One region of the Enterobacter vonholyi genome, then DNA from elsewhere that is predicted to be linked to it. Evidence: predicted binding sites of a transcription regulator. Region 1 holds the regulator's gene; each other region holds the start of a gene.
What was found. Region 1 encodes Fur, which represses iron uptake genes when iron is present. Its sites were predicted from a motif close to ATAATAATGAGAACNACTATCAA; they were not measured.
Positions count from the first base shown of each region.

Region 2: bfd (bacterioferritin-associated ferredoxin) is a predicted target of Fur. The motif match lies at 6,471-6,493, and genes of this name have one in related genera.
Region 3: zupT (zinc transporter ZupT) is a predicted target of Fur. The motif match lies at 7,764-7,786, and genes of this name have one in related genera.

Region 1 covers NZ_CP162152.1:1,266,874-1,276,967, reverse strand. The annotation lists gene kdpE (two-component system response regulator KdpE) at 1-35, shown strand, start outside; gene speFL (leader peptide SpeFL) at 315-419, shown strand; gene speF (ornithine decarboxylase SpeF) at 674-2,872, shown strand; gene potE (putrescine-ornithine antiporter) at 2,869-4,182, shown strand; gene pgm (phosphoglucomutase (alpha-D-glucose-1,6-bisphosphate-dependent)) at 4,286-5,926, opposite strand; gene seqA (replication initiation negative regulator SeqA) at 5,951-6,499, opposite strand; gene ybfF (esterase) at 6,683-7,456, shown strand; gene ybfE (LexA regulated protein) at 7,585-7,872, shown strand; gene fldA (flavodoxin FldA) at 8,028-8,558, shown strand; gene fur (ferric iron uptake transcriptional regulator) at 8,850-9,296, shown strand; gene chiQ (ChiQ/YbfN family lipoprotein) at 9,389-9,715, opposite strand; gene chiP (chitoporin) at 9,763-10,094, opposite strand, start outside.
Region 2 covers NZ_CP162152.1:4,047,439-4,057,532, reverse strand. The annotation lists gene AB3N39_RS19120 (transcriptional regulator) at 55-777, shown strand; gene tusD (sulfurtransferase complex subunit TusD) at 777-1,163, shown strand; gene tusC (sulfurtransferase complex subunit TusC) at 1,163-1,522, shown strand; gene tusB (sulfurtransferase complex subunit TusB) at 1,530-1,817, shown strand; gene rpsL (30S ribosomal protein S12) at 1,942-2,316, shown strand; gene rpsG (30S ribosomal protein S7) at 2,413-2,883, shown strand; gene fusA (elongation factor G) at 2,980-5,094, shown strand; gene tuf (elongation factor Tu) at 5,164-6,348, shown strand; gene bfd (bacterioferritin-associated ferredoxin) at 6,528-6,722, shown strand; gene bfr (bacterioferritin) at 6,795-7,271, shown strand; gene AB3N39_RS19070 (A24 family peptidase) at 7,255-7,728, opposite strand; gene rpsJ (30S ribosomal protein S10) at 8,109-8,420, shown strand; gene rplC (50S ribosomal protein L3) at 8,453-9,082, shown strand; gene rplD (50S ribosomal protein L4) at 9,093-9,698, shown strand; gene rplW (50S ribosomal protein L23) at 9,695-9,997, shown strand; gene rplB (50S ribosomal protein L2) at 10,015-10,094, shown strand, end outside.
Region 3 covers NZ_CP162152.1:3,795,094-3,805,187, reverse strand. The annotation lists gene AB3N39_RS17785 (inorganic triphosphatase) at 1-1,205, shown strand, start outside; gene glnE (bifunctional [glutamate--ammonia ligase]-adenylyl-L-tyrosine phosphorylase/[glutamate--ammonia-ligase] adenylyltransferase) at 1,227-4,082, shown strand; gene hldE (bifunctional D-glycero-beta-D-manno-heptose-7-phosphate kinase/D-glycero-beta-D-manno-heptose 1-phosphate adenylyltransferase HldE) at 4,123-5,553, shown strand; gene ubiK (ubiquinone biosynthesis accessory factor UbiK) at 5,619-5,915, opposite strand; FMN riboswitch at 6,035-6,185, shown strand; gene ribB (3,4-dihydroxy-2-butanone-4-phosphate synthase) at 6,292-6,945, shown strand; gene zupT (zinc transporter ZupT) at 6,978-7,751, opposite strand; gene ygiD (4,5-DOPA dioxygenase extradiol) at 7,948-8,736, shown strand; gene AB3N39_RS17750 (glutathionylspermidine synthase family protein) at 8,830-9,990, opposite strand; gene AB3N39_RS17745 (DUF1190 family protein) at 9,993-10,094, opposite strand, start outside.

The DNA.
Region 1 (10,094 bases):
CTGAAACCGGTATCGGTTATCGGTTTATGCTTTGAATAACTATTCATTTTATTTTTAAATAAAACCGAAATACCTCAGACAATATTTCATAAATAACCCATACGTTATTTTTACGGGCTATTTTTGCTCATTTAAAACATTGATAATACAACCTGTTAACGCAACACCAACAAATCAGAGTTTTGATCTGCGATATTCATCCAAAACGAATATTTATTTCTGATTTGATCGGTTAACGGTGATCTTGTTCACAGTTAATCGCTTTTTCCTGGATAAAATGACCATGCTTTCAATTACTGAAAGGAAAATGAAACATGGAAAACAACAATCGCTTAATGCCCCATATAAGGCGGACAACGCATATCATGATGTTTGCCCACCGAAACTGCTTTGACTTTCATCTCTTTAATGCCCGGTAGTCCTTCGACTTCTGGCGCACTCGCTTACAGGTTATCCTGAAACATCTTATTTTACAGGTATTTGCCTGTGAACTCGTGCGCTCATTCATCTTGATTCAGACTCATCCGCACCGGGCGGACTGAATTTCAATCTTCAAAAAAGCAATGTACTGATTTTAATCAGCGGCCACCCTTTGCTTTTTTTCCGGAAAATTATCGATTTCTTTCTTGCAAGAAATCGAGGGACGCTTATTACCTAAAATAAAGAGAGAAAGATGAAAAGTTTAAAAATCGCAGCCAGCCGCGCTTGTCCTGATTGCTTTACCACCCAGCGTGAACTGGTGGATGTCAGAGCCTCTGATTATATCGATGTCGCCGCTATTGTTCTGGCGGTCAGTGATATTGCCAGCGGCATACTGGACGAAATAGAAGCCACCGGTTTTGGCATTCCCGTATTTGTCGCGACGCAGAAAGAAGAGTTCATTCCGGCAGACTATTTATCGCGCATTCATGGCGTATTTGAGTATTCAGACACCAGCAACGACTTTTATGGACGCCAGCTGGAAGCAGCGGCCCAAAAGTATGAAACCCAGCTGCGCCCGCCGTTTTTCCGCGCCCTGGTCGACTACGTGAAGCAGGGCAACAGCGCGTTTGACTGCCCGGGCCATCAGGGCGGCCAGTTCTTCCGCCGCCATCCTGCCGGCAATCAGTTCGTTGATTTCTTTGGCGAGACGCTTTTCCGCTCCGACCTGTGTAACGCCGACGTGGCGATGGGCGATCTGCTGATTCACGAAGGCGCGCCGTGCATTGCGCAGCAACATGCGGCGAAGGTCTTTAATGCCGATAAGACCTACTTCGTGCTGAATGGCACCTCGTCATCCAACAAAGTGGTGCTTAACGCCCTGCTCACCCCGGGCGACCTGGTGCTGTTCGACCGTAACAACCACAAATCTAACCATCACGGTGCCCTCCTCCAGGCCGGTGCAACGCCGGTCTATCTGGAAACCGCGCGCAACCCGTACGGCTTTATCGGCGGCATTGACGCCCACTGTTTTGAAGAAAGTTATCTGCGCGAGCTGGTGGCGGAGGTGGCGCCGAGCCGTGCACGCGATGCGCGTCCGTTCCGCCTGGCGGTGATCCAGCTGGGTACCTACGATGGCACCATCTATAACGCCCGTCAGGTGGTGGATAAGATTGGGCATCTGTGTGATTACATCCTGTTTGACTCCGCCTGGGTGGGTTACGAGCAGTTTATCCCGATGATGGCCGACTGCTCTCCGCTGCTGCTGGAGCTGAACGAAAACGACCCGGGGATTTTGGTTACCCAGTCCGTGCATAAACAGCAGGCGGGCTTCTCCCAGACCTCGCAAATCCACAAGAAAGATAGCCACATCAAAGGACAGCAGCGCTATGTCCCGCACAAGCGGCTGAATAATGCCTTTATGATGCACGCCTCCACCAGCCCGTTTTATCCGCTGTTCGCTGCGCTGGACATTAACGCCCGTATGCATGAAGGCCAGAGCGGCCGCAACATGTGGATGGACTGCGTGGTGAACGGTATCGAAGCGCGCAAGCTGATTCTGGAAAACTGCCATTATCTGCGCCCCTTCGTGCCGGAGACGGTGGATGGCCGTCCGTGGGAAAGCTGGGACACGGCGGAAATTGCGACCGATCTGCGCTTCTTCCACTTCGTACCGGGTGAAAACTGGCACGCCTTTGAAGGCTACGCCGAGCATCAGTACTTTATCGACCCGTGCAAGCTCCTGCTAACCACGCCGGGCATTAACGCCCGCACCGGGGAGTATGACGACTTCGGCGTGCCCGCCACTATCCTCGCTAACTTCCTGCGTGAAAACGGCATCGTGCCGGAAAAATGCGATCTCAACTCGATCCTGTTCCTGCTCACGCCTGCGGAAGATATGGGCAAACTACAGCAGCTGGTGGCGCAGCTGGTGCGCTTCGAAAAACTGCTCGAGAGCGATGTTCCGCTGAAAGACGTCCTGCCTTCTCTCTACAAACAGCATCCGGAACGTTACGCGGATTACACCCTGCGCCAGATCTGCCAGGAGATGCATGACCTGTATGCCCGCCACAACGTGAAGCAGCTGCAGAAAGAGATGTTCCGCAAGTCCCATTTCCCACGCGTGATGATGAGCCCGCAGGACGCCAACTACGCCTATCTGCGCGGTGAAGTTGAACTGGTTTCACTGCGCGACGCGGAAGGCCGCATCGCCGCGGAAGGCGCCCTTCCTTATCCGCCGGGGGTATTGTGCGTGGTCCCTGGGGAGGTCTGGGGCGGCTCCGTGCTGCGCTACTTCGCGGCGCTGGAAGAAGGCATCAACCTGCTGCCGGGCTTCGCGCCGGAGCTGCAGGGTGTGTACGTCGAAGAGTGCGAGGGCCGCAAACAGGTTCGCTGTAACGTCATCAAACAACCCGCCACTCAGCCCGCGCTGCTGAAAGGAGAGAAATTATGAGTAAGTCCAATAAGATGGGCGTGGTGCAGCTAACTATCCTCACCATGGTGAACATGATGGGCTCCGGGATTATCATGCTGCCAACCAAACTGGCTGAGGTGGGTACCATCTCTATCATCTCCTGGCTGGTGACCGCCGTAGGCTCAATGGCGCTGGCGTGGGCGTTTGCCAAGTGCGGGATGTTCAGCCGCAAGTCAGGCGGCATGGGGGGCTACGCCGAGTATGCCTTTGGTAAGTCTGGCAACTTTATGGCCAACTATACCTACGGGGTGTCACTGCTGATCGCCAACGTGGCGATTGCCATCTCCGCCGTGGGCTACGGTACGGAGCTGTTTGGCGTGACGCTCAGCCCGGTACAGATTGGCCTGGCCACAATCGGCGTGCTGTGGATCTGCACCGTGGCTAACTTTGGCGGGGCGCGTATCACCGGACAGCTCTCCAGCATCACCGTCTGGGGGGTAATTATTCCCGTTGTCGGCCTGTGCATCATCGGCTGGTTCTGGTTCAGCCCGACCCTGTACGCCAACTCCTGGAACCCGCACCATGTGCCGTTCTTCAGTGCAGTCTGCTCTTCTATCGCCATGACGCTCTGGGCCTTCCTCGGTCTGGAATCCGCCTGCGCGAACGCAGAAGTGGTTGATAATCCGGAAAAGAACGTCCCGATTGCGGTCCTCGGCGGTACGCTGGGCGCGGCGGTGATCTATATCGTCTCGACTAACGTGATTGCCGGGATTGTGCCAAACATGGATCTTGCTAACTCTACGGCGCCGTTCGGACTGGCCTTCGCGCAGATGTTCACGCCGGAAGTCGGGAAAGTGATTATGGGTCTGATGGTCATGTCGTGCTGCGGTTCACTCCTTGGCTGGCAGTTCACCATCGCGCAGGTGTTTAAATCCTCGGCTGATGAAGGGTACTTCCCAAAAATCTTCTCCCGCGTGACCAAAGCCGATGCGCCGGTGCAGGGCATGCTGGCGATTGTCATCTTCCAGAGTGGATTGTCGCTGATGACCATTAGCCCGTCGCTGAACAGCCAGTTTAACGTGCTGGTCAACCTGGCTGTCGTGACGAATATCATTCCGTATATTCTGTCGATGGCGGCGCTGGTGATCATTCAGAAAGTGGCGAAGGTGGATCCGCGCAAAGCGCGCGCGGCCAATATCGTGGCGCTGATTGGCGCGATTTACAGCTTCTATGCGCTCTACTCATCGGGCCAGGAAGCGATGCTCTACGGGGCAATGGTAACCTTTATGGGCTGGACGCTGTACGGTCTGGTGTCACCACGGTTTGAATTGAAGAACAAGCACAGTTAGGTCAAAGCAAAACGGCAACCCAAGGGTTGCCGTTTTATTGTTTTCTCCCTCTCCCTTCGGGAGAGGGTCAGGATGAGGGCATCAGCCCGCACCCAAACCGCACTTACGCGTTTTTCAGCACTTCGCTGACAATCTCTACCGCTTCTTTCTCAATCTGCTGACGATGCTCAGCGCCGAGGAAACTTTCGCAATAGATTTTATACGCATCTTCCGTGCCGGATGGACGCGCGGCGAACCAGCCGTTTTCGGTCATCACTTTCAGTCCACCAATGGAGGCGCCGTTACCCGGTGCCGCCGTCAGACGTGCGGTGATCGGGTCGCCCGCCAGGGTGCTTGCGCTGACCATCTCCGGTGAGAGTTTGGAGAGGGCCGCTTTCTGGGCTGACGTCGCGCTGGCCTGAATACGGTTATAGCTTGGTGCACCAAAGCGTGCCGCCAGCTCGTTGTAATGTTCCTGCGGGTTCTTACCGGTGACCGCGGTGATTTCCGCCGCCAGCAGGCACATGATGATGCCGTCTTTATCGGTTGACCATGGCGTGCCGTCGAAACGCAGGAAAGATGCGCCCGCACTCTCTTCACCGCCGAAGCCGAAGCTGCCGTCGTGCAGACCGTCAACAAACCATTTGAAGCCCACCGGCACTTCCACCAGCTTGCGGCCCAGCGCCTCAACCACGCGGTCGATCATCGCCGAGGAAACCAGCGTTTTACCGACAGCCACCTCTTTGCCCCACTGCGGACGGTGCTGGAACAGATAGTTAATTGCGACCGCAAGATAGTGATTCGGGTTCATCAGCCCGGCAGGGGTGACGATACCGTGACGGTCATAATCGGGGTCGTTAGCAAACGCCAGATCGAATTTATCACGCAGCGCCAGCAGGCCCGCCATCGCGCACTCGGAGGAGCAGTCCATACGGATCGCGCCGTCTTTGTCCAGATGCATAAAGCGGAAGGTCTGATCGACGTGATCGTTCACGATGGTCAGATCCAGCTTGTAGTGCTCGGCGATACGTTTCCAGTATTCGATACCGGAGCCGCCCAGCGGATCCACGCCCAGCTTGAGGCCGGCTTTCTGGATGGCCGCCATATCGACGATATCCGCCAGGCCTTCCACGAACGGCTGAACCAGATCCAGCTCTTTCACGTGGCCGGACGCCATGGCCGCATCCAGAGAGATGCGCTTCACGCCTTTCAGGTCATCAGCCAGCAGCGCGTTCGCGCGATCCTCCACCACTTTGGTGACGTTGGTATCTGCCGGGCCACCGTTAGGCGGGTTATATTTGATACCACCGTCTTCCGGCGGGTTGTGGGATGGCGTGATAACGATACCGTCAGCCAGCGCGCCACCTTTTTTGTTGTGCACCAGGATGGCGTTAGAGACCGCAGGCGTTGGGGTGAAGCCGTTGTTCTCCTGAACAATCACATCGACACCGTTTGCCGCCAGCACTTCCACAACAGAGATGAACGCCGGTTCAGACAGGGCATGGGTATCTTTCCCCACGTAGCACGGACCGGTAACGCCGTTTTTAGCGCGCTCTTCCGCAATGGCCTGAGCAATGGCCAGAATGTGCGGTTCGTTAAAGCTGTGGCGCGCCGCGCTGCCGCGGTGACCAGATGTACCAAACTTCACTGCGTGTTCTGCGTTGCCCACGACCGGCTTCAGCACGTAATACTGCGCGGTCAGCTGAGCGACGTTAATCAAATCGCTTTGTTGTGCAGGTTGGCCTGCACGGCTGTGATTTGCCATTACCGGGTCCTTCTGATGCAAGGGTTAAATTGTACCGCAAACCTTTTCAATCAATTCCGCCGGGAACTGCATGGACTGCATGATGTGTTCAATCATGCTGCACTTGCGGCCCGTATTGGTATTGGTGATCACCCAGTACGGGGTGCCAGGAACATGTTTGGGTTTGGTTTGATTGCCATTTTGCAGCAGCGTCTGCTCGTCGCCCGCGAAATAGACGCGAGTACGACCGTGCAGCGACTCGGTCGCTTCAGCAAACGCTTTGTTATCCAGTGAGTAAAGTGTAGACAGCACCAGCATAAAGCGGTTAACCGCCTTTTTCTGCTCCGCGTATTCATCGGAAAGGAGCAGCTCGCGCATCGCGCGCACTTTATCTTTTGCCGGCGTCACGGCAGGTTTTGCTTGTGCAACAACGCTTGGCTGAGACACGACATCTTTGGTGACTGGGGTAGCAGGCTGTGAAGCGGCGGAAATTTTAAGCATGCGCCGTAAAATGTCGGACGCGCTCTCCCCGATATGCCGCGTCTGGCTGGCAATATACTGATAGAGTTCGTCATCAACTTCGATTGTTTTCATCTTAATCCAGTGCGATATCTTATCTGAATACAAGTCATTGGGATTATAAGGTCAAATCCCAACAGCGGATAGCGTCAAACCAGGTTGGCGGCAAAAGTCAGATTAAACTGGAACCTTGCAGCCGGGCGGCAGAATGGTCAACATGATACCCTAACCTGACATACGTAAAAAAAGAACTTTGCCATGAAATTGAATACCCGAGCGCAAACTGCACAATCGCCGAACAATAATTCTCCCATCGTACTGGTTCACGGGCTTTTTGGCAGCCTGGATAACCTGGGCGTGCTGGCGCGCGATCTGGTTACTGACCACGATATTTTACAGGTCGATATGCGCAATCACGGTCTTTCCGGCCGTTCCGACGAGATGACCTACGCGGCAATGGCGCAGGATCTGCTGGATACGCTGGATGCCAACGACCTGCAAAAGGTGACCCTCATCGGGCATTCAATGGGTGGCAAAGCAGTGATGGCCCTGACGGCACTGGCCCCGGAGCGTATTAACGGCCTGATTGTAATTGATGTTGCGCCCGTGGATTACGACGTCCGCCGCCACGACGAAATTTTTGCCGCCATCAATGCGGTCACCGAAGCGGGCGTCGCGACTCGCCAACAGGCGGCTGCCGTCATGCGTGAGCATCTTGATGAAGAAGGCGTAGTCCAGTTCCTGCTGAAGTCGTTTGTTGACGGCCAATGGCGTTTTAACGTGCCGGTGCTCTGGAACCAGTACAACAACATCGTGGGCTGGGAAACCGTCCCCGCCTGGCCGCACCCTACCCTCTTTATTCGCGGCGGTAACTCTCCTTACGTTACCGACGCGTACCGCGACACGCTGCTGGCCCAATTCCCGCAGGCTCGCGCCCACGTGATTGCCGGTGCCGGACACTGGGTGCACGCAGAAAAACCCGATGCCGTGCTGCGCGCCATTCGCCGCTATCTCGCTGATACGACAAATTGATTAAAAAGAAAGCGACTGGAAGGCTGCGGGCTTCCAGTCGTTGGCGTGCCGTTTTTGGTGATGTATGATGGCGCGCTTATCGCCCGGGCATTAGCAGGGCGGCGTGTTTCCCCCGAAGTCTCAGAATCATGGCCAAAGAACAAACGGACCGTACGACACTAGATCTGTTCGCGAATGAGCGTCGCCCGGGACGACCGAAGACGAATCCGCTTTCGCGCGATGAACAGCTGCGTATCAATAAACGCAATCAGCTTAAACGCGATAAAAATCGCGGGCTTAAGCGTGTCGAACTGAAGCTTAACGCCGACGCCGTCGATGCGCTGAACGAGCTGGCTGACGCGCGAAATATCAGCCGCAGCGAGCTCATTGAAGAGATGTTAATCGCCCAGCTTGAGACGTTGCGCAGCCAGGCATAAGTCTGAAAATCCCCTTTATTACCCTTTTCATGTAGCACAGAGTGCAGTCCTGCGCGATAGCTGTTTCCGCAGGGTTGCCAGTTCTGCTATTATTGCCCTTATCCGTGGCCGAATTGCGCCACCATACTATTAAGTTTCAAGAGGTTATTTTACTCATGGCAATCATCGGCATTTTCTTTGGCAGTGATACCGGCAATACCGAAAATATCGCAAAAAACATTCAAAAACAGCTCGGTAAAGACGTTGCTGATGTGCATGACATTGCCAAGAGCAGCAAAGAAGATCTGGAAGGCTATGATATTCTGCTGCTGGGTATCCCAACCTGGTACTACGGTGAAGCCCAGTGCGACTGGGATGATTTCTTCCCGACGCTGGAAGAAGTGGACTTCAACGGTAAGCTAGTTGCCCTGTTTGGCTGCGGTGACCAGGAAGACTACGCTGAGTATTTCTGTGACGCGCTGGGTACCATCCGCGACATCATTGAGCCGAATGGCGCGGTTATCGTAGGCCACTGGCCGACCGCTGGTTACCACTTCGAAGCGTCTAAAGGCCTGGCCGATGACGATCATTTCGTGGGTCTGGCCATCGACGAAGACCGTCAGCCAGAACTGACCGCAGAGCGCGTTGAGAAATGGGTTAAGCAGATCCGTGAAGAGCTGCACCTGGACGATATTCTTAACGCCTGATTTTTCTCGCGGCGCAACGGCGGTTGCGCCCGTGCACCAGGTCAAACCGATTAAATTAATTGCTACAATCTTTTAACTTTTTCGCCCAGACCTGTACAATGTCTCCCTGATAAAATGTGGTTTTCCATCGAGCAAGTTTGTTGGTGATACCCCATTTTTATAAGCATATTTTGCCTGAGACTTGCAGTTTTCATTTAGCCATGGCAGTTCTATAATGAGACGCATTATCCCAGGTGCATTTTCTGTCACTTCCTACAGAAGTGAATCGTTTAGCAACAGGACAGATTCCGCATGACTGACAACAATACCGCATTAAAGAAGGCTGGCCTGAAAGTTACGCTTCCTCGGTTAAAAATCCTCGAAGTGCTTCAGGGTCCAGACAATCACCATGTCAGTGCGGAAGACCTTTATAAACGTCTTATCGACATGGGTGAAGAGATTGGGCTGGCTACCGTCTATCGCGTGCTGAACCAGTTTGATGACGCGGGCATTGTCACCCGTCATAATTTCGAAGGCGGTAAATCTGTTTTCGAACTGACCCAGCAGCAGCACCACGATCATTTGATCTGCCTCGACTGCGGCAAGGTCATTGAATTCAGCGATGATTCCATCGAAGCGCGCCAGCGTGAAATCGCCGCGCGTCACGGTATCCGCCTGACCAACCACAGCCTGTATCTTTACGGTCACTGCGCTGAAGGCGACTGCCGCGAAGATGACCACGCGCACGACGCAAAATAATCAAGTGTTCATACTCTGAGCCAGCCGAAAGGTTGGCTTTTTTTTGCCAGAAAAAAGCCCGGTAAGCGCAGCGCCACCGGGCGTAAAGCAACTTATTTATTATTGTTGCGTATCTCGTTCCAGATCTTATCGCAACGCTTGGTCACTTCCTGATCGTTACCGGTTTTACGCGCCTGGATACAGGCCTGGTAATCCATCACGCGGACATTCTCCCGCGTCGCAAACTGCTCATGCGCTTTCTCTTTCTTCAGCACGTTCAGCACGCTCTGACAGGCGTCAATTTTCTCCGGCGATCCTTCTGCTGTATTAATACAGGCGCTATAGGCCTCCTTCAGCCGGGAATCTTCTTTCGGTGCCTCACTCTGAGCACACGCCACCAGCCCTGATGCCAGTAACGCGACGATTACGATTTTTTTCATCATATGCAGTCTCCGGTCCGGCGGGATCTAACCCGCCGGAAGATTCATCAGAAGATAGTGAACGGTGCGATAACCATGAATTTCACGTCACGTTCATCCTGGAAGATGTTGCCGTAACCGCCCGCGTAGCTCGGGATATCGGAGTGGTTGTCATATTGAGTGAAGTGCAGTTTGAACATTGTGCCTTTCGCGCGGCCATCCTGCAGGGTATAGATAGCATCGAGGCTGTAAGAAGACTCTTTCAGGCGATAGTTGGGATCGTAGTATGCGTCCGGAGTTGCCATATCGGCAGGTTTTGCATCCCAGGCGTAAGCGTAAGAAGCGCCCACCGCCCAGCCAGGCAGGTTCCAGTTTTTCAGGTCGTACATTGCGCCGAAGA
Region 2 (10,094 bases), 1.7 Mb from region 1:
ATGAGCCTGCCCTGAAAACCTAACGACAGGCTCCTGAAAAGGAGTGTTTTTTTCATGTCCAGGTCGCTTTTAACCAACGAAACCAGTGAACTTGATTTGCTGGATCAACGTCCTTTCGATCAGACCGACTTCGATATTCTGAAATCCTATGAAGCGGTAGTGGACGGGTTAGCGATGCTCATTGGCTCCCACTGCGAAATCGTATTGCACTCCCTGCAAGATCTGAAGTGTTCCGCCATCCGCATTGCGAATGGTGAGCATACTGGCCGTAAAATTGGTTCGCCAATCACCGACCTTGCATTGCGTATGTTGCATGACATGACCGGCGCGGACAGCAGCGTCTCCAAATGCTATTTCACCCGCGCCAAAAGCGGCGTGTTGATGAAATCAGAAACTATCGCGATTCGAAACCGCGAGCATCGTGTGATTGGGCTGCTGTGCATCAACATGAACCTTGATGTGCCTTTCTCGCAGATCATGAGCACCTTTATTCCACCAGAAACGCCGGATGTTGGCTCTTCTGTTAACTTTGCCTCTTCCGTCGAAGATCTCGTCACTCAGACGCTTGAGTTCACCATTGAAGAAGTGAATGCCGATCGCAACGTCTCGAACAACGCCAAGAATCGCCAGATCGTGCTCAATCTCTATGAAAAAGGGATTTTTGATATTAAAGACGCCATCAACCAGGTGGCCGATCGTCTGAACATCTCCAAGCACACGGTCTACCTCTATATTCGCCAGTTCAAAAGCGGTGATTTCCTGGGACAAGATAAGTAATGCGTTTTGCGTTAATGGTGACAGGCCCGGCGTACGGGACTCAGCAGGCCAGCAGCGCGCTACAGTTTGCGCATGCGCTGCTGGCGGCCGGACATGAGCTGGCGAGCGTCTTCTTCTATCGGGAAGGGGTGTACAACGCAAACCAGTTTACGTCGCCGGCGAACGATGAGTTTGATGTGGTGCGCGGCTGGCAGGCATTAAACGAAAAGCAGGGCGTAGAACTGCACATCTGCGTGGCGGCGGCACTGCGCCGCGGCGTAACCGATGCAACCGAAGCTGCGCGTCTTGGTTTATCGGGTTCTAACCTGCAGCCCGGTTTTTCGTTAAGTGGTCTGGGCGCGCTGGCACAGGCGGCGTTAACCTGCGACAGAGTGGTGCAATTCTGATGAAGCGTGTGGCATTTGTTTTTAAGTCTGCGCCGCACGGCAGCGCTTCTGGCCGCGAAGGGCTGGATGCGTTACTTGCAACGTCCGCGCTGACCGAAGATATCGGCGTCTTCTTTTTGGGGGACGGGGTGTTTCAGCTTCTGGCTGGGCAACAGCCTCAGGCCATTCTGGCGCGGGATTACATCGCTACCTTTAAAGTGCTGCCGCTGTACGACATCGAAACCCTTTATGTCTGCGCCGATTCGCTGGCCGCTCGCGGTTTGGATGATAAGACGCCTTTCGTGCTGGATGTGACAGTCCTGTCTTCTGCTGCATTGCGCGAACACCTTTCCCACTACGACACCGTTCTGACTTTCTGAGGCTAACATGCTCCATACTCTGAGCCATTCACCGTGGCAATGTGATATCGACGCGTTACTGAGTATGCTGCGCGACGGTGATGACCTGCTGCTGATTCAGGATGGCGTACTTGCTGCACTGGAAGGCAGTCGTTTCGTTGAAATTCTCACGAATGCCCCCATAACAGTCTCTGCGCTGAAGGACGATCTGGATGCGCGGGGTCTTTCTGGTCAAATTTCAGCCAAAATTGACGTGGTTGGCTATACTGATTTCGTCAATCTTACTGTGACGCACGCCAGTCAAATGAACTGGTGATTTGAGATCGCTGTATATTTCTTGACACCTTTTCGACGTAGCCCTAAAATTTCGCGTCCTCATATTGTATGAGGTCGTTTTATTACGTGTTTACGAAGCAAAAGCTAAAACCAGGAGCTATTTAATGGCAACAGTTAACCAGCTGGTACGCAAACCACGTGCACGCAAAGTTGCGAAAAGCAACGTGCCTGCGCTGGAAGCCTGCCCGCAGAAACGTGGCGTATGTACTCGTGTATATACCACCACTCCTAAAAAACCAAACTCCGCACTGCGTAAAGTATGCCGTGTGCGTTTGACTAACGGTTTCGAAGTGACTTCCTACATCGGTGGTGAAGGTCACAACCTGCAGGAGCACTCCGTGATCCTGATCCGTGGCGGTCGTGTTAAAGACCTTCCGGGTGTTCGTTACCACACCGTTCGTGGTGCGCTGGACTGCTCAGGTGTTAAAGACCGTAAGCAGGCTCGCTCCAAGTACGGCGTGAAGCGTCCTAAGGCTTAATGGTTCTCCGTTAAGTAAGGCCAAACTGATTTATCTTAATGTCACACTAAACTCTTTGAGTTTTGGACAATCCTGAATTAACAACGGAGTATTCCCATGCCACGTCGTCGCGTCATTGGTCAGCGTAAAATTCTTCCAGATCCGAAATTCGGATCAGAACTGCTGGCAAAATTTGTAAATATCCTGATGGTAGATGGTAAAAAATCTACTGCAGAAGCAATCGTATACAGCGCGCTTGAGACCCTGGCTCAGCGTTCTGGTAAAAATGAACTGGAAGCTTTCGAAGTCGCTCTCGACAACGTTCGCCCAACTGTAGAAGTTAAGTCCCGCCGCGTTGGTGGTTCTACTTATCAGGTTCCAGTTGAAGTTCGTCCGGTCCGTCGTAATGCCCTGGCAATGCGTTGGATCGTTGAAGCTGCTCGTAAACGCGGTGATAAATCCATGGCTCTGCGTCTGGCGAACGAACTTTCTGATGCTGCAGACAACAAAGGTACTGCAGTTAAGAAACGTGAAGACGTTCACCGTATGGCAGAAGCCAACAAGGCGTTCGCACACTACCGTTGGTAATCCCTTCGGAGTCTTAGTCACCAGGCGGGCGCTTCAGAGAAGCCGCCCGCTCTGGGTAACTTAACTGAACGCCTAAAGATATAAACGAGGAATCAAATGGCTCGTACAACACCCATCGCACGCTACCGTAACATCGGTATCAGTGCGCACATCGACGCCGGTAAAACCACTACTACCGAACGTATTCTGTTCTACACCGGTGTAAACCACAAAATCGGTGAAGTTCATGACGGCGCAGCCACCATGGACTGGATGGAACAGGAGCAGGAGCGTGGTATCACTATCACCTCCGCAGCGACTACTGCATTCTGGTCAGGTATGGCTAAGCAGTACGAACCGCATCGCGTAAACATCATCGACACCCCAGGGCACGTTGACTTCACCATCGAAGTAGAACGTTCCATGCGTGTTCTTGACGGCGCGGTAATGGTTTATTGCGCAGTTGGTGGTGTTCAGCCACAGTCTGAAACCGTATGGCGTCAGGCGAACAAATATAAAGTTCCACGCATCGCGTTCGTTAACAAAATGGACCGTATGGGTGCTAACTTCCTGAAAGTTGTTGGTCAGATCAAAACCCGTCTGGGCGCGAACCCTGTTCCGCTGCAGCTGGCAATTGGTGCTGAAGAAGGCTTCACCGGCGTTATCGACCTGGTGAAAATGAAAGCCATCAACTGGAACGATGCAGACCAGGGCGTTACCTTCGAATACGAAGATATCCCAGCTGCAATGCAGGACCTGGCTGACGAATGGCACCAGAACCTGATCGAATCCGCTGCTGAAGCTTCTGAAGAGCTGATGGAGAAATACCTGGGTGGTGAAGAACTGACTGAAGAAGAGATCAAAAAAGCTCTGCGTCAGCGCGTTCTGAACAACGAAATCATCCTGGTAACCTGTGGTTCTGCGTTCAAGAACAAAGGTGTTCAGGCGATGCTGGATGCGGTAGTTGACTACCTGCCATCCCCGGTTGACGTTCCTGCGATCAACGGCATCCTGGACGACGGTAAAGATACTCCGGCTGAGCGTCACGCAAGCGACGAAGAGCCATTCTCTGCACTGGCGTTCAAAATTGCTACCGACCCATTCGTGGGTAACCTGACCTTCTTCCGCGTTTATTCTGGTGTGGTTAACTCCGGTGACACCATCCTGAACTCCGTGAAAGCGGCGCGTGAGCGTTTTGGCCGTATCGTACAGATGCACGCTAACAAACGTGAAGAGATCAAAGAAGTTCGTGCGGGCGACATCGCTGCAGCTATCGGTCTGAAAGACGTGACCACTGGTGACACCCTGTGTGACCCGGATCACCCGATCATTCTGGAGCGTATGGAATTCCCAGAGCCGGTAATCTCCATCGCAGTTGAACCAAAAACCAAAGCTGACCAGGAAAAAATGGGTCTGGCTCTGGGCCGTCTGGCGAAAGAAGACCCATCATTCCGCGTATGGACTGATGAAGAATCTAACCAGACCATCATCGCTGGTATGGGTGAACTGCACCTGGACATCATCGTTGACCGTATGAAGCGTGAATTCAACGTTGAAGCGAACGTGGGTAAACCTCAGGTTGCTTACCGCGAAGCGATTCGCGCGAAAGTTACCGACATTGAAGGTAAACACGCTAAGCAGTCTGGTGGTCGCGGTCAGTACGGTCACGTTGTGATCGACATGTACCCACTGGAGCCGGGCTCTAACCCGAAAGGTTACGAGTTCATCAACGACATCAAAGGTGGTGTAATTCCTGGCGAATACATCCCTGCCGTTGATAAAGGCATCCAGGAACAGCTGAAAGCGGGCCCTCTGGCTGGCTATCCGGTTGTTGACATGGGTGTTCGTCTGCACTTCGGTTCTTACCACGACGTTGACTCCTCTGAACTGGCGTTTAAACTGGCTGCGTCTATTGCCTTTAAAGAAGGCTTTAAGAAAGCAAAACCAGTTCTGCTTGAGCCAATCATGAAGGTTGAAGTAGAAACTCCTGAAGAGAACACCGGTGACGTTATCGGTGACTTGAGCCGTCGTCGCGGTATGCTGCGTGGTCAGGAATCCGAAGTAACTGGCGTTAAGATCCACGCTGAAGTTCCGCTGTCTGAAATGTTCGGATATGCGACTCAGCTGCGTTCTCTGACCAAAGGTCGTGCATCATACACCATGGAATTCCTGAAGTATGATGATGCGCCTAACAACGTTGCTCAGGCCGTTATTGAAGCCCGTGGTAAGTAATCCACAGGATTAAAACCTAAGTCCCGTGCTCTCTCCAGAGGGGAGAGCACTATAGTAAGGAATATAGCCGTGTCTAAAGAAAAATTTGAACGTACAAAACCCCACGTCAACGTTGGTACTATCGGCCACGTTGACCATGGTAAAACTACCCTGACTGCTGCAATCACTACCGTTCTGGCTAAAACCTACGGTGGTTCTGCTCGTGCATTCGACCAGATCGATAACGCACCAGAAGAAAAAGCTCGTGGTATCACCATCAACACCTCTCACGTTGAGTACGACACCCCGACTCGCCACTACGCACACGTAGACTGCCCAGGCCACGCCGACTATGTTAAAAACATGATCACCGGTGCTGCGCAGATGGACGGCGCGATCCTGGTTGTTGCTGCGACTGACGGCCCAATGCCTCAGACTCGTGAGCACATCCTGCTGGGTCGTCAGGTAGGCGTTCCTTTCATCATCGTGTTCCTGAACAAGTGCGACATGGTTGATGACGAAGAGCTGCTGGAACTGGTAGAGATGGAAGTTCGTGAACTGCTGTCTCAGTACGATTTCCCAGGCGACGATACTCCAATCGTTCGTGGTTCTGCTCTGAAAGCGCTGGAAGGCGAAGCTGAGTGGGAAGCGAAAATCATCGAACTGGCTGGCTTCCTGGATTCTTACATCCCAGAACCAGAGCGTGCGATTGACAAGCCATTCCTGCTGCCAATCGAAGACGTATTCTCCATCTCCGGTCGTGGTACCGTTGTTACCGGTCGTGTAGAGCGCGGTATCATCAAAGTTGGTGAAGAAGTTGAAATCGTTGGTATCAAAGAGACTGCGAAGTCTACCTGTACTGGCGTTGAAATGTTCCGCAAACTGCTGGACGAAGGCCGTGCTGGTGAGAACGTTGGTGTTCTGCTGCGTGGTATCAAACGTGAAGAAATCGAACGTGGTCAGGTTCTGGCGAAGCCAGGCTCAATCAAGCCACACACCAAGTTCGAATCTGAAGTGTACATTCTGTCCAAAGACGAAGGCGGCCGTCATACTCCGTTCTTCAAAGGCTACCGTCCACAGTTCTACTTCCGTACAACTGACGTGACCGGTACCATCGAACTGCCAGAAGGCGTTGAGATGGTAATGCCAGGCGACAACATCAAGATGGTTGTGACTCTGATCCACCCAATCGCGATGGACGACGGTCTGCGTTTCGCAATCCGTGAAGGCGGCCGTACCGTTGGCGCGGGCGTTGTTGCTAAAGTTCTGGGCTAATTAATTATCCCCGAATAAAAAAGGACGCTTCGGCGTCCTTTTTTGTTTTCTGCCGCTCAGGTATTTGTCACAAAATTTCGCATTTTTTGCCTGCTCCCTCCCCGCATTCTGGCGTTTGTGCTATTGTAATCATAACCATTCTCACTTACACTTTGCGCATAATTTGAACGGGAGTTTATATGTACGTTTGTTTATGTAATGGTGTAAGCGACAAAAAAATACGTCAGGCCGTTCGCCAGTTCCAGCCCCAGTCATTCCAGCAGCTTCGCAAATTTGTTCCGGTGGGAAATCAATGCGGTAAATGTGTACGTGCTGCGCGAGAGATCATGCAGGACGAACTGATGCAGATCCCGGAATACAAAGAGATCGCGTAAGCGCCCATCTTTTTTTTGACATCCCTGTAGCCCGATCTACGCTTCAATGAGTGGAAGCGGAGGGACTATATAATGAAAGGTGATGTTAAAATCATAAGTTATCTCAATAAATTATTGGGAAATGAGCTTGTCGCAATCAACCAGTACTTTCTTCACGCGAGAATGTTCAAAAACTGGGGACTCAAACGTTTAAACGACGTTGAGTACCATGAATCTATAGATGAGATGAAACACGCTGATAAATATATCGAGCGTATTTTATTCCTTGAAGGCATTCCAAACCTGCAGGATCTCGGCAAGCTGGGCATCGGAGAAGATGTCGAAGAGATGCTGCGTTCCGACCTCAGGCTGGAGCTTGAAGGCGCCAAAGATCTCCGTGAAGCCATTGCCTATGCTGACAGCGTACATGACTACGTCAGTCGCGATATGATGATCCAGATCCTGGCCGATGAAGAAGGCCATATTGACTGGCTGGAAACGGAGCTGGATCTGATTGCTAAAATCGGCCTGCAAAACTATCTTCAGTCACAGATTAAAGTGGAAGAATAAGCAACGTCTTCCAGCCAACGCATAAACCCGCTGCTGCCAGAAATGGCCCAAAAGGCAGCGGGTTTTTTATTGCCTTCTTATCAGGGTGGATTAACGAAAAAACAAGAATGCAAAGGAGCGCCATCAGTGCTGCAAGCAACACCAGCGCGGGCAGTATGCACCAGCCATGCCATGCACCAAGCGCAGCCAGGTATTTTACATCGCCATATCCCATACCTTCACGCCGGCAGATAAACCAGTAGCCCCAGTAAATAATGGCAAAGGCAATATATCCGGCCATCGCACCCGCCACCGCGCTCGGCAGAAAATCAGGTTGGATACAGAGTTGAAAGAGCAGTCCCGACCATAACAGCGGGCAGAGAAATTTATCGGGAAGCAGACCGTAGCGAATATCGGCATGTACAAGTAAGGCAGTCAGCGAAAGATAGATCAGCAGAAAGGGGAGGGTGGTTAGCATGAAAAAGGCCTCAAGCGGGTTTGCGCGCATACTCGTTATAATCGGCCTTGCCGGCAACGCATAAAAAACGGAGATGCGTAGCGGCTCGAAACAAAGCATCGACGCAGATTACATTGCATAAAATGTTGCGCGCTCTTATGAATACTGCGCCTCTGGCGCTTAATTTCTAAACGGCACTTGCGTCTTGCCCAGATTTACGTATAATGCGCGGGCTTGTCGTAATTGACGGCGGGTTCAATCAGAACCAGAGTAGCTCATTTTGTTACTCAACAATGCTCCCAATTGGGGAGCTACGTAAGAACGGTTACACTCTCCCATCAATCGTAATGGGTTTGAGGAGTAATCATTTTCGTTTATAAAATAATTGGAGCTCTGGTCTCATGCAGAACCAAAGAATCCGTATCCGCCTTAAAGCGTTTGATCATCGTCTGATCGATCAATCAACCGCGGAAATCGTCGAGACTGCTAAGCGCACTGGTGCGCAAGTCCGTGGTCCGATCCCGCTGCCGACCCGCAAAGAGCGCTTCACCGTTCTGATCTCTCCGCACGTTAACAAAGACGCGCGCGATCAGTACGAAATCCGCACTCACAAGCGTCTGGTTGACATCGTTGAGCCAACTGAGAAAACCGTTGATGCTCTGATGCGTCTGGATCTGGCTGCCGGTGTAGACGTGCAGATCAGCCTGGGTTAATCAGGTCATCGAGCGATTGAGAGGTTGAAACAATGATTGGTTTAGTCGGTAAAAAAGTGGGTATGACCCGCATCTTCACTGAAGATGGCGTTTCTATCCCAGTAACCGTAATCGAAGTTGAAGCAAACCGCGTTACTCAGGTTAAAGATCTGGCTAACGATGGCTACCGCGCTATTCAGGTTACCACTGGTGCTAAAAAAGCTAACCGTGTAACCAAACCAGAAGCGGGTCACTTCGCTAAAGCTGGCGTAGAAGCTGGCCGTGGTCTGTGGGAATTCCGTCTTGCTGAAGGCGAAGAGTTCACCGTAGGTCAGGACATTAGCGTTGAGTTGTTTGCTGACGTTAAAAAAGTTGACGTAACCGGTACCTCTAAAGGTAAAGGTTTTGCTGGTACCGTTAAGCGCTGGAACTTCCGTACCCAGGACGCTACTCACGGTAACTCCTTGTCTCACCGCGTTCCGGGTTCTATCGGTCAGAACCAGACTCCGGGCAAAGTGTTCAAAGGCAAGAAAATGGCAGGTCAGCTGGGTAACGAACGTGTAACCGTTCAGAGCCTGGACGTAGTACGTGTTGACGCTGAGCGCAACCTGCTGCTGGTTAAAGGTGCAGTTCCGGGTGCAACCGGTAGCGACCTGATCGTTAAACCAGCTGTGAAGGCGTAAGGGGATAGCAATGGAATTAGTATTGAAAGACGCGCAGAGCGCGCTGACTGTTTCCGAAACTACCTTCGGTCGTGATTTCAACGAAGCGCTGGTTCACCAGGTTGTTGTTGCTTATGCAGCTGGTGCTCGTCAGGGTACTCGTGCTCAGAAGACTCGTGCTGAAGTAACTGGTTCTGGCAAAAAGCCATGGCGCCAGAAAGGTACCGGCCGTGCGCGTTCAGGTTCTATCAAGAGCCCGATCTGGCGTTCAGGTGGCGTGACCTTCGCTGCGCGTCCACAGGACCACAGTCAAAAAGTTAACAAAAAGATGTACCGCGGCGCGCTGAAAAGCATCCTGTCCGAACTGGTACGTCAGGATCGTCTGATCGTTGTCGAGAAGTTCTCTGTTGAAGCGCCTAAAACTAAGCTGCTAGCACAGAAACTGAAAGACATGGCTCTGGAAGATGTGCTGATCATCACCGGTGAGCTGGACGAGAACCTGTTCCTGGCCGCACGTAACCTGCATAAGGTTGACGTACGCGATGCGACTGGTATCGACCCGGTTAGCCTGATCGCCTTCGACAAAGTCGTAATGACTGCTGATGCTGTTAAGCAAGTTGAGGAGATGCTGGCATGATTCGTGAAGAACGTCTGCTGAAGGTGCTTCGCGCACCGCACGTTTCTGAAAAAGCGTCTACTGCGATGGAAAAAACAAACACCATCGTTCTCAAAGTTGCTAAAGACGCGACCAAAGCAGAGATCAAAGCTGCTGTGCAGAAACTGTTTGAAGTCGAAGTCGAAGTCGTTAACACCCTGGTTGTTAAAGGGAAAGTTAAACGTCACGGACAGCGTATCGGTCGTCGTAGCGACTGGAAAAAAGCTTACGTCACCCTGAAAGAAGGCCAGAATCTGGACTTCGTTGGCGGCGCTGAGTAAGTCGGAGGAGTAATACAATGGCAGTTGTTAAATGTAAACCGACATCTCCGGGTCGTCGCCACGTAGTTAAAGTGGTTAACCCTGAGCTGCACAAGGG
Region 3 (10,094 bases), 1.9 Mb from region 1:
CGGTACAACTGCTTAATATTTATTACGAAACGCCAGACAACTGGCTGCGCCGCCACGATATGGGGCTGCGCATCCGTGGCGCGAGCGGGCGCTACGAGATGACGATGAAAATTGCCGGCCGCGTGGTCGGCGGTTTACATCAGCGCCCGGAATACAATATCGACATCAGTAAGCCAGAACTTGAGCTGGAACGTTTCCCGGCGGAAGTCTGGCCGGAAGGCGAGCTGCCTTCCGCGCTGGCGGAACAGGTACAGCCGCTGTTCAGCACCGATTTCTGGCGCGAGAAATGGCTGGTGACGGAAGGCAAAAGCCGCATCGAAATCGCCCTCGATCTGGGTGAGGTGAAGGCAGGGGAATTCCAGGAACCGATTTGCGAACTGGAGCTTGAGCTGCTGGATGGGGACGCAAATGACGTGCTGAAGCTGGCGCGCAGGCTGGTGAGTCAGTCCGGACTGCGTCAGGGAAGCCTGAGTAAAGCCGCGCGGGGTTACCATCTGGCCGCCGGAAATGCGCCGCGCGTGCTGAAAGAGACGACCATTTTGCACGTTGCGCCGAAAGCCAGCGTTGAACAGGGTCTGGAAGCCGCGCTGGAGCTGGCGCTTTCTCAGTGGCAGTACCACGAAGAGCTGTGGGTGCGAAATGTGAAAAACGCCAAATCCCACGTGCTCGCGGCGATTGCCCTGGTGCGCCATACCCTGGCGCTGTTCGGCGGCATCGTGCCTCGCAAAGCGAGCGCTCACTTACGCGATCTGCTGACGCAAACCGAAACGCTGATGCTCTCGGACGTCTCGGCGCAAACGGCGATCTACAGCCCGCAGGCCGCTTCGGCAAAACTGGCGCTGACCGAGTTTCTGGTGACGCGCGGCTGGCGCGCCTTCCTGGATGCGAAAGCCGAGGCCAAAATCGCGGAAAACTTTAAGCGTTTCGCGGACATTCATCTTTCCCGTCATGCCGCTGAACTGAAGAGCACCTTTGCGTATCCGCTCGGCGATAAGTATGGCGATCAGCTTCCCCGTCTTTCGCGCAACATCGACAGCATGCTGCTCCTTTCCGGAGCCTACGACGGGCCACAGGCGCAGGCGTGGCTGGAAAACTGGCAGGGGCTGAAGCATGCCATTGAAACCCGTCAGCATATCGAGGTAGAGCATTTCCGTAACGAGGCCATTTCGCAGGATCCGTACTGGCTGCACAGCGGAAAACGTTAACTCTGGCAAGGAACCCCTATAATGCCGCTTTCTTCAGCGTTACAGCAGCAGTGGCAGACCGTTTGCGAACGTCTGCCTGAGTCATTACCGGCGTCATCGTTAAGCGAGCAGGCGAAGAGCGTGCTCGCCTTCAGTGATTTTGTGCAGGAAAGCATCGCCGTCTACCCGGACTGGCTGGCGGAGCTTGAGAACGCACCGCCGCAGGCGGACGAGTGGCGGCACTATGCCGGCTGGCTGCAGGCCGCACTCAAAGACGTAGCGGATGAAGCGACGCTGATGCGCGTCCTTCGTCAGTTCCGCCGTCGGGTGATGGTGCGCATTGCCTGGGCTCAGGCGCTGGAGCTGGTGGGCGAAGAGAGCACGCTGCAGCAGTTAAGCGAACTGGCGCAGACGCTGATTGTCGCGGCGCGCGACTGGCTCTACGCCGCCTGCTGTAAAGAGTGGGGCACGCCGTGCAGCGAGGAAGGGGTTCCTCAGCCGCTGCTGATTCTGGGGATGGGCAAGCTGGGCGGTTGCGAGCTGAACTTTTCCTCCGATATCGACCTGATTTTCGCCTGGCCTGAGAACGGCTCCACGCGCGGCGGCCGTCGCGAGCTGGACAACGCCCAGTTCTTTACCCGTCTCGGTCAGCGTCTGATTAAGGCGCTGGATCAGCCGACGCAGGATGGTTTTGTCTACCGCGTGGACATGCGCCTGCGTCCGTTCGGCGACAGCGGGCCGCTGGTGCTGAGCTTTGCCGCGCTGGAGGATTACTACCAGGAGCAGGGGCGCGACTGGGAGCGTTATGCGATGGTCAAAGCGCGGATCATGGGCGACAGCGATGACGCCTACGCCAACGAGCTGCGTGCCATGCTGCGCCCGTTCGTGTTCCGTCGCTATATCGACTTCAGCGTCATCCAGTCCCTGCGCAATATGAAAGGGATGATTGCCCGTGAGGTTCGCCGTCGTGGGCTGAAGGACAACATCAAGCTCGGCGCGGGCGGCATTCGCGAAATCGAATTTATCGTTCAGGTCTTCCAGCTTATTCGCGGCGGGCGTGAGCCGTCGTTACAGTCCCGCTCGCTATTGCCGGCGCTGAGCGCCATTGAGCAGCTTCACCTGCTGCCGGACGGCGACGCGCAAACCCTGCGCGAGGCCTATCTTTTCCTGCGTCGTCTGGAAAACCTGCTGCAAAGCATCAACGACGAACAGACCCAGACCCTGCCGGGGGATGACCTTAACCGGGCGCGTCTGGCCTGGGGCATGCGCGTGGATGACTGGTCAACGCTAACCGAACGGCTCGATGCCCATATGGCAGGCGTGCGCCGCATCTTTAACGAACTGATTGGTGATGACGAAAGCGAATCGCAGGACGATGCGCTTTCCGAGCACTGGCGCGAGCTGTGGCAGGACGCGCTCCAGGAAGATGACACCACGCCGGTGCTGACGCATTTAACCGACGACGCGCGCCATCGCGTGGTGGCGCTGATTGCCGATTTCCGTCTTGAGCTGAACAAGCGTGCCATTGGCCCGCGCGGCCGTCAGGTGCTGGATCACCTGATGCCGCACCTGCTGAGCGAGGTCTGCTCGCGAGCGGATGCGCCGGTGCCGCTGTCGCGCATGATGCCGCTGCTGAGCGGGATCATCACGCGCACCACGTATCTTGAACTCCTGAGCGAGTTCCCCGGCGCGCTGAAGCACCTGATTACGCTCTGCGCCGCGTCGCCGATGGTGGCCAACAAGCTGGCGCGCTACCCGCTGCTGCTGGATGAACTGCTCGATCCGAACACCCTGTATCAACCCACGGCGACGGATGCCTACCGTGACGAGCTGCGTCAGTATCTGCTGCGCGTGCCGGAAGAAGACGAAGAGCAACAGCTGGAGGCGCTGCGCCAGTTTAAGCAGGCGCAGATGCTGCGCGTGGCGGCGGCGGATATCGCCGGAACGCTGCCGGTGATGAAAGTGAGCGATCACTTAACCTGGCTCGCGGAGGCGATCATCGACGCGGTAGTGCAGCAGGCGTGGGTGCAGATGGTGGCCCGCTACGGCCAGCCGAAGCACCTTGCTGACCGTGAGGGGCGAGGGTTTGCCGTGGTGGGTTACGGCAAGCTCGGCGGCTGGGAGCTGGGATACAGCTCCGATCTGGATTTAATCTTCCTGCACGACTGCCCGGTTGACGTGATGACCGACGGCGAGCGCGAGATTGACGGGCGTCAGTTCTACCTGCGCCTGGCGCAGCGCATCATGCACCTGTTCAGCACCCGCACCTCGTCGGGCATTTTGTATGAAGTCGATGCGCGCCTGCGTCCGTCCGGCGCGGCGGGCATGCTGGTCACTTCAACGGAATCCTTCGCCGATTACCAGAAGAATGAAGCCTGGACGTGGGAGCATCAGGCGCTGGTGCGCGCTCGCGTGGTATATGGCGATCCGCAGCTCAAAACGCAGTTCGATGCCATCCGTAAGGAGGTTATGACCACCGTGCGCGAGGGCAGTACGCTGCAGACCGAAGTGCGCGAGATGCGCGAGAAAATGCGCGCGCATCTGGGTAATAAACATCGCGATCGCTTTGATATCAAAGCCGACGAGGGCGGGATCACCGATATTGAATTCATTACCCAGTATCTGGTGCTGCTGCACGCGCACGACAAGCCTAAGCTGACCCGCTGGTCGGATAACGTGCGCATTCTGGAACTGCTGGCGCAAAACGACATCATGGACGAGCAGGAGGCGCAGGCCTTAACCCGCGCCTACACGACGCTTCGCGACGAGCTTCATCACCTGGCGCTGCAGGAGCAGCCGGGGCACGTGGCGCTGGACTGTTTTGTCGCAGAACGCGCTCAGGTAACGGCCAGCTGGCAGAAGTGGCTGGTGGAACCGTGCGTAACAAATCAAGTGTGATATTATCGCGCGCAAATTGTGAATCTTTCTGGAGTCAGGAATGAAAGTAACACTGCCAGAGTTTGAACGTGCTGGAGTTATGGTTGTTGGGGATGTGATGCTGGATCGCTACTGGTATGGACCGACCAGCCGCATCTCTCCGGAAGCACCGGTACCGGTGGTTAAGGTCGACACCATTGAAGAGCGTCCCGGCGGCGCGGCAAACGTGGCGATGAACATAGCCTCTCTGGGCGCGCACTCGCGTCTGGTTGGCCTGACCGGTATCGACGATGCGGCGCGCGCCCTGAGCAAGTCGCTGGCGGACGTGAACGTGAAGTGCGACTTCGTTTCTGTTCCGACCCACCCAACGATTACGAAACTGCGCGTGCTGTCGCGCAACCAGCAGCTGATCCGCCTCGACTTTGAAGAAGGGTTCGAAGGCGTTGATCCCGAGCCGCTGCACGAGCGTATCAACCAGGCGCTGGGCAATATCGGCGCGCTGGTGCTGTCCGATTACGCCAAAGGCGCGCTGGCGAGCGTGCAGACGATGATTCAGCTGGCGCGTAAAGCCAACGTACCGGTGCTGATCGACCCGAAAGGGACCGATTTTGAGCGCTATCGCGGCGCAACCCTGCTGACGCCAAACCTCTCCGAATTTGAAGCGGTGGCGGGCAAATGCAAAACCGAGGAAGAGCTGGTTGAGCGCGGCATGAAGATCATCGCTGACTTCGAATTATCTGCGCTTCTGGTGACCCGCTCCGAGCAGGGGATGACGCTGCTGCAGCCGGGCAAAGCGCCGCTGCATATGCCAACCCAGGCGCAGGAAGTGTACGACGTGACCGGTGCCGGCGACACGGTGATCGGCGTGCTGGCGGCGACGCTGGCAGCGGGTAATTCTCTGGAAGAGGCGTGCTACTTCGCTAACGCCGCGGCGGGCGTGGTCGTGGGTAAACTCGGGACCTCAACCGTTTCGCCAATCGAGCTGGAAAACGCGGTGCGTGGTCGCGCGGATACCGGTTTTGGCGTCATGACCGAAGACGAGCTGAAGGTAGCCGTCGCCGCCGCGCGCAAGCGTGGGGAAAAGGTGGTGATGACCAACGGCGTGTTCGACATTCTGCACGCTGGGCACGTTTCTTATCTGGCGAATGCGCGCAAGCTGGGCGATCGCCTGATTGTGGCGGTCAACAGCGATGCCTCGACGAAACGCCTGAAGGGTGAAACGCGTCCGGTGAACCCGCTCGAGCAGCGTATGATTGTGCTCGGCGCGCTGGAAGCGGTGGACTGGGTGGTGTCGTTTGAAGAAGATACCCCGCAGCGCCTGATTGCCGGTATTCTGCCGGACCTGCTGGTAAAAGGCGGGGATTACAAGCCGGAGCAAATCGCGGGCAGCGAAGAGGTTTGGGCCAACGGCGGCGAGGTGATGGTGCTCAACTTTGAGGACGGGTGTTCCACCACCAACATCATCAAGAAGATCCAGAAAGACAGTCAGTAAAAAAACGGGCCAGTTGGCCCGTTTTTTTTCACCCTCTCCCTGTGGGTGAGGGCATCAGGCCGCACTTACTCCTGGTCATCCACCGGCGGAATGGCCGGTGCCGGCTTCACTTCTTCCGGCGCATTGCGGTTTTCCAGCTCGGTCAGACGCTGTTCCAGCAGCGCCAGCTTCTCGCGGGTGCGCAGCAGAACCTGGGTCTGCACGTCAAACTCTTCGCGACTGACTAAATCAAGGCGAACCAACTGCGCCTGCAGCGTCTGGCGGATTTTCTTTTCTACGTCATCACCAAATTCACGAATGCCTTTTGGCATAGATTCATGAACCTGACGCGCGATCTGCTCAATTTTTTTCGGGTCAATCATTGTCGTTTCCCTTGATGGAAAGGTGTTAGTGTCCATTGTAGCGCGTCATGCCCGGGGTAAACAAAATTGTTTGATGCTTATGCATTGCCCAGGATAATCAATAGCGTTATAGTTATCTCGCTTATTCTCAGGGCGGGGCGAAATTCCCCACCGGCGGTAAATCAGCGTGACGCTGAAAGCCCGCGAGCGCTTTGGGTGAAAACTCAAAGGTCAGCAGATCCGGTGTAATTCCGGGGCCGACGGTTAGAGTCCGGATGGGAGAGAGTAACGATCAAGTCGGGCATGGGCCCGCTCACGTTATCTTTTTGCCGCTTATACGGCGCTCCTAAGACTGCCCTGATTCTGGTAACCATAATGTTAATGAGGTTTTTTTACCATGAATCAGACGCTACTTTCCTCTTTTGGCACTTCAACTCAACGTGTTGAACATGCACTGGATGCACTGCGCGAAGGCCGCGGTGTGATGGTGCTTGACGATGAAAACCGTGAAAACGAAGGCGACATGATTTTCGCCGCCGAAAACATGACCGTTGAACAGATGGCGCTGACCATCCGTCACGGCAGCGGCATCGTATGCCTGTGTATTACCGAAGATCGTCGTAAGCAGCTCGAGCTGCCGATGATGGTCGAAAACAACACCAGCGCCTTTGGTACCGGTTTTACCGTGACCATTGAAGCGGCGCATGGCGTGACCACCGGTGTGTCTGCGGCTGACCGTCTGACTACCGTACGTGCCGCCATTGCTGATGATGCGAAGCCATCCGATCTGCACCGTCCAGGCCACGTCTTCCCGCTGCGCGCGCAGGCGGGCGGCGTGTTGACCCGCGGCGGTCACACCGAAGCGACGATCGACCTGGTGACGCTGGCGGGCTTCAAACCTGCCGGTGTGCTGTGTGAGCTGACTAACGATGACGGCACCATGGCGCGCGCGCCGGAGTGCATCACCTTTGCCCGTCTGCACAACATGCCGGTGGTCACGATTGAAGATCTGGTCGAGTATCGCCAGGCGCACGAGCGCAAAGCCAGCTGATAATAAAAACGCCGGGATGTCCCGGCGTTTTTTTACCCGATTCCTGCGGTCTGCAGCAGAACCAGACTTAATCCCATCACCGACATTCCGCACAGCACGCCATAGCTGGGGTTGTTGTTAGGATCGATCTCCTTCGCCAGCGGCATCAGTTCATCCACCGAAAGCGCAACCATGATCCCGGCTACCGCTGCCATAATCGCTGCCATCACTACCGGAGAGACCAGGCTACCGAGGATGAGCCAGGCCAGCACGCCGCCAAGGATTTCGGCCATCCCGGAAATACCCGCCCAGAACACAGCGGTGCGTTTCGATCCCGTTGCGGCATACACGGGTCCAGCGACGGCCAGTCCTTCAGGAATATTGTGTAAGGCGACCGCCAGCGCGATGCCAAAGCCCATCTCAAGATTGCTGCTGGCCGTCACGTAGGTGGCGACCCCTTCCGGGAAGTTATGCAGGCTGATGCCAAGCGTTAACAGCACGGCGGTACGCTTGATATTGCGCGGCATGGGCGTCACGTTTTTCTGCATTAAATCCTGCGGATGGGCGTGCGGCAGCATTCGATCGAGGGCAAAGTACCCCAGCAGGCCAAAGACAAACATGCCGTAGCCCAGCAGCGGAGACATGCCTTCCGTGCCCAGCGCGGCAGGGAGCATTTCCATCAGGGAGATGAGCAACATGATCCCGGCAGCAAAGCCCAGTGAGAAGGCCAGTACGCGGTTAGAGGGCTTTTGGCCGAGCACGCCGAGGATCGCGCCGATGAAGGTCGCGGCGCCCGCCAGTATGGTCAGGATCAGAGGGACTGACATGCATTGCTCCTTATGATAATGATTCTCATTAATATAAATGATTCATTTCTGGCAAAGCGAGGGGGAAAACCCGGCTTTACACATTCCTTACATTCAAATTTCCTGATGATGATCTTCACGCTTATCTGCGTTCATCTTTGCCGGATTGCGCGTAATGTAGCACCATTAAATTGACACCTTCCGTAAGGATATCACCATGACTTCTTCACGTATGCCAGCCCTGTTTTTAGGCCACGGTAGCCCTATGAACGTTCTGGAAGACAACGTCTATACCCGCGCCTGGCGTCATCTGGGCGAGACGCTACCGCGTCCGAAAGCGATCGTGGTGGTATCTGCGCACTGGTTTACCCGTGGGACGGGCGTGACCGCCATGGAAGCGCCAAAAACCATTCATGATTTTGGCGGCTTCCCGCAGGCGCTATACGACACGCATTATCCGGCCCCCGGCTCGCCCGAGCTGGCACAAAGGCTGGTGGATTTGCTGGCACCTGTCCCTGTGACGCTGGATAAAGAAGCCTGGGGCTTTGACCACGGCTCCTGGGGCGTGCTTATTAAAATGTATCCTGATGCGGATATCCCGATGGTGCAGTTGAGCATCGACAGCACCAAACCGGCCGCCTGGCATCTTGAGATGGGGCGTAAGCTGGCGACCCTGCGTGATGAAGGCATCATGCTGGTGGCGAGCGGCAACGTGGTGCATAACCTGCGTACCGCACGCTGGCACGGTGAGAACACGCCGTACCCGTGGGCGACCGCCTTTAACGACTACGTTAAAGCGAACCTGACCTGGCAGGGGCCGGCTGAGGCGCATCCGCTGGTGAACTATCTGGATCATGAGGGCGGTTCGCTTTCTAACCCGACGCCGGAGCACTTCCTGCCGCTGCTGTACGTACTTGGCGCGTGGGATGGTCAGGAGCCGGTTACGATCCCGGTCGACGGTATTGAGATGGGCAGTTTGAGTATGCTATCGGTGCAGGTGGGATAATAAAAGCAAAACGGCAACGTCAGGTTGCCGTTTTTAGTCTTTCCACCCTCTCCCTGTGGGAGAGGGCTGGGGTGAGGGCATCAGGCCGCAGTCTTACTCCACAAAAATGTGCGGATAGAACCGCGACAGATCCTGCGTGATCAGCGCGCGATCTTCGCGAATTCCAATTCCGGCAGGCTGATCGTTGATGAGCCAGCTGCCAATCAGCGTATAGCTGTCGCCAAATTTTGGAAGTTGATAGAACTCCTGGACGATCATCCCTTCTTCGCCGTACGGCCCTTCAACCGCTTCCAGCGTCTTGCCGTTTTCGATAATCGACACGTTTGCGCCTTCGCGTGAGAAGATCGGCTTGACGACGTACTTCTCCATTTGCGGGTAATCATCTTCTGCAAAGTACGCCGGCAGCAGGTTCGGATGGTTCGGGAACATCTCCCACAGCATCGGCAGCAGGGCTTTGTTGGAGATAATGCTCTTCCAGGCCGGCTCAAGCCAGCGCACGCCAGCATCTTCCAGCTTGGTGGAGAACATCTCGCGCAGCATGTATTCCCACGGGTAGAGCTTGAACAGGTTGCTGATCACCTGGTCCTGCATGTCCGTGAACTGACCTTTTTCACCCAGGCCGATATCCTCGATATAGAGGAACTCGGTCGCGACCTCCGCTTCAGCGGCGCAATCCTGCAGATACTGAACCGTGCCACGGTCTTCTTCCGTGTCGCGGCAGCAGGCGAGATGCAGCAGGTTGAAGCCAAACTGCTCGCGCAGCTCGGCGAAGCGCTCGATCAGCTTTTCCTGCAGGCTGTTGAACTGGTCGCTGCCTTCCGGCAGGTTTCCGGCATTGGCCTGGTCTTCCAGCCAGATCCACTGAAAGAACGCCGCTTCGTACAGGGACGTTGGGGTATCGGCGTTGTTTTCCAGCAGCTTCGGTTCACCTTTGCCGTCCCACGCCAGATCCAGGCGAGAGTAAAGCGAAGGCTGATTCGTTTTCCACGACTGGCGGACAAAGCTCCAGGTGTGCTTTGGAATGCGGAACTTTGCCATCAGCTCGTCGCTGTCGATGACTTTTTCCACCACCTTCAGGCACATCTGGTGCAGCTCGGCCGTTACCTCTTCCAGCTTCTCAACCTGGGCCAGCGTGAGCTTGTAATAGGCGTCTTCACACCAGTACGGCTCGCCGTACATGGTGTGGAAGTTAAAACCGTACTCGGTGGCTTTTTCGCGCCAGTCCGGGCGCTCGGTGATACTGACTCGTTCCATGATCAGCCGCCCATAGAGCGAGTAGATGAGGTGCCTGTCGCGCTGCGCTGCATGCTGGTCTGCTTCGCCACAGACTCACCGAACCCGCCACGGGTGATGGTGCT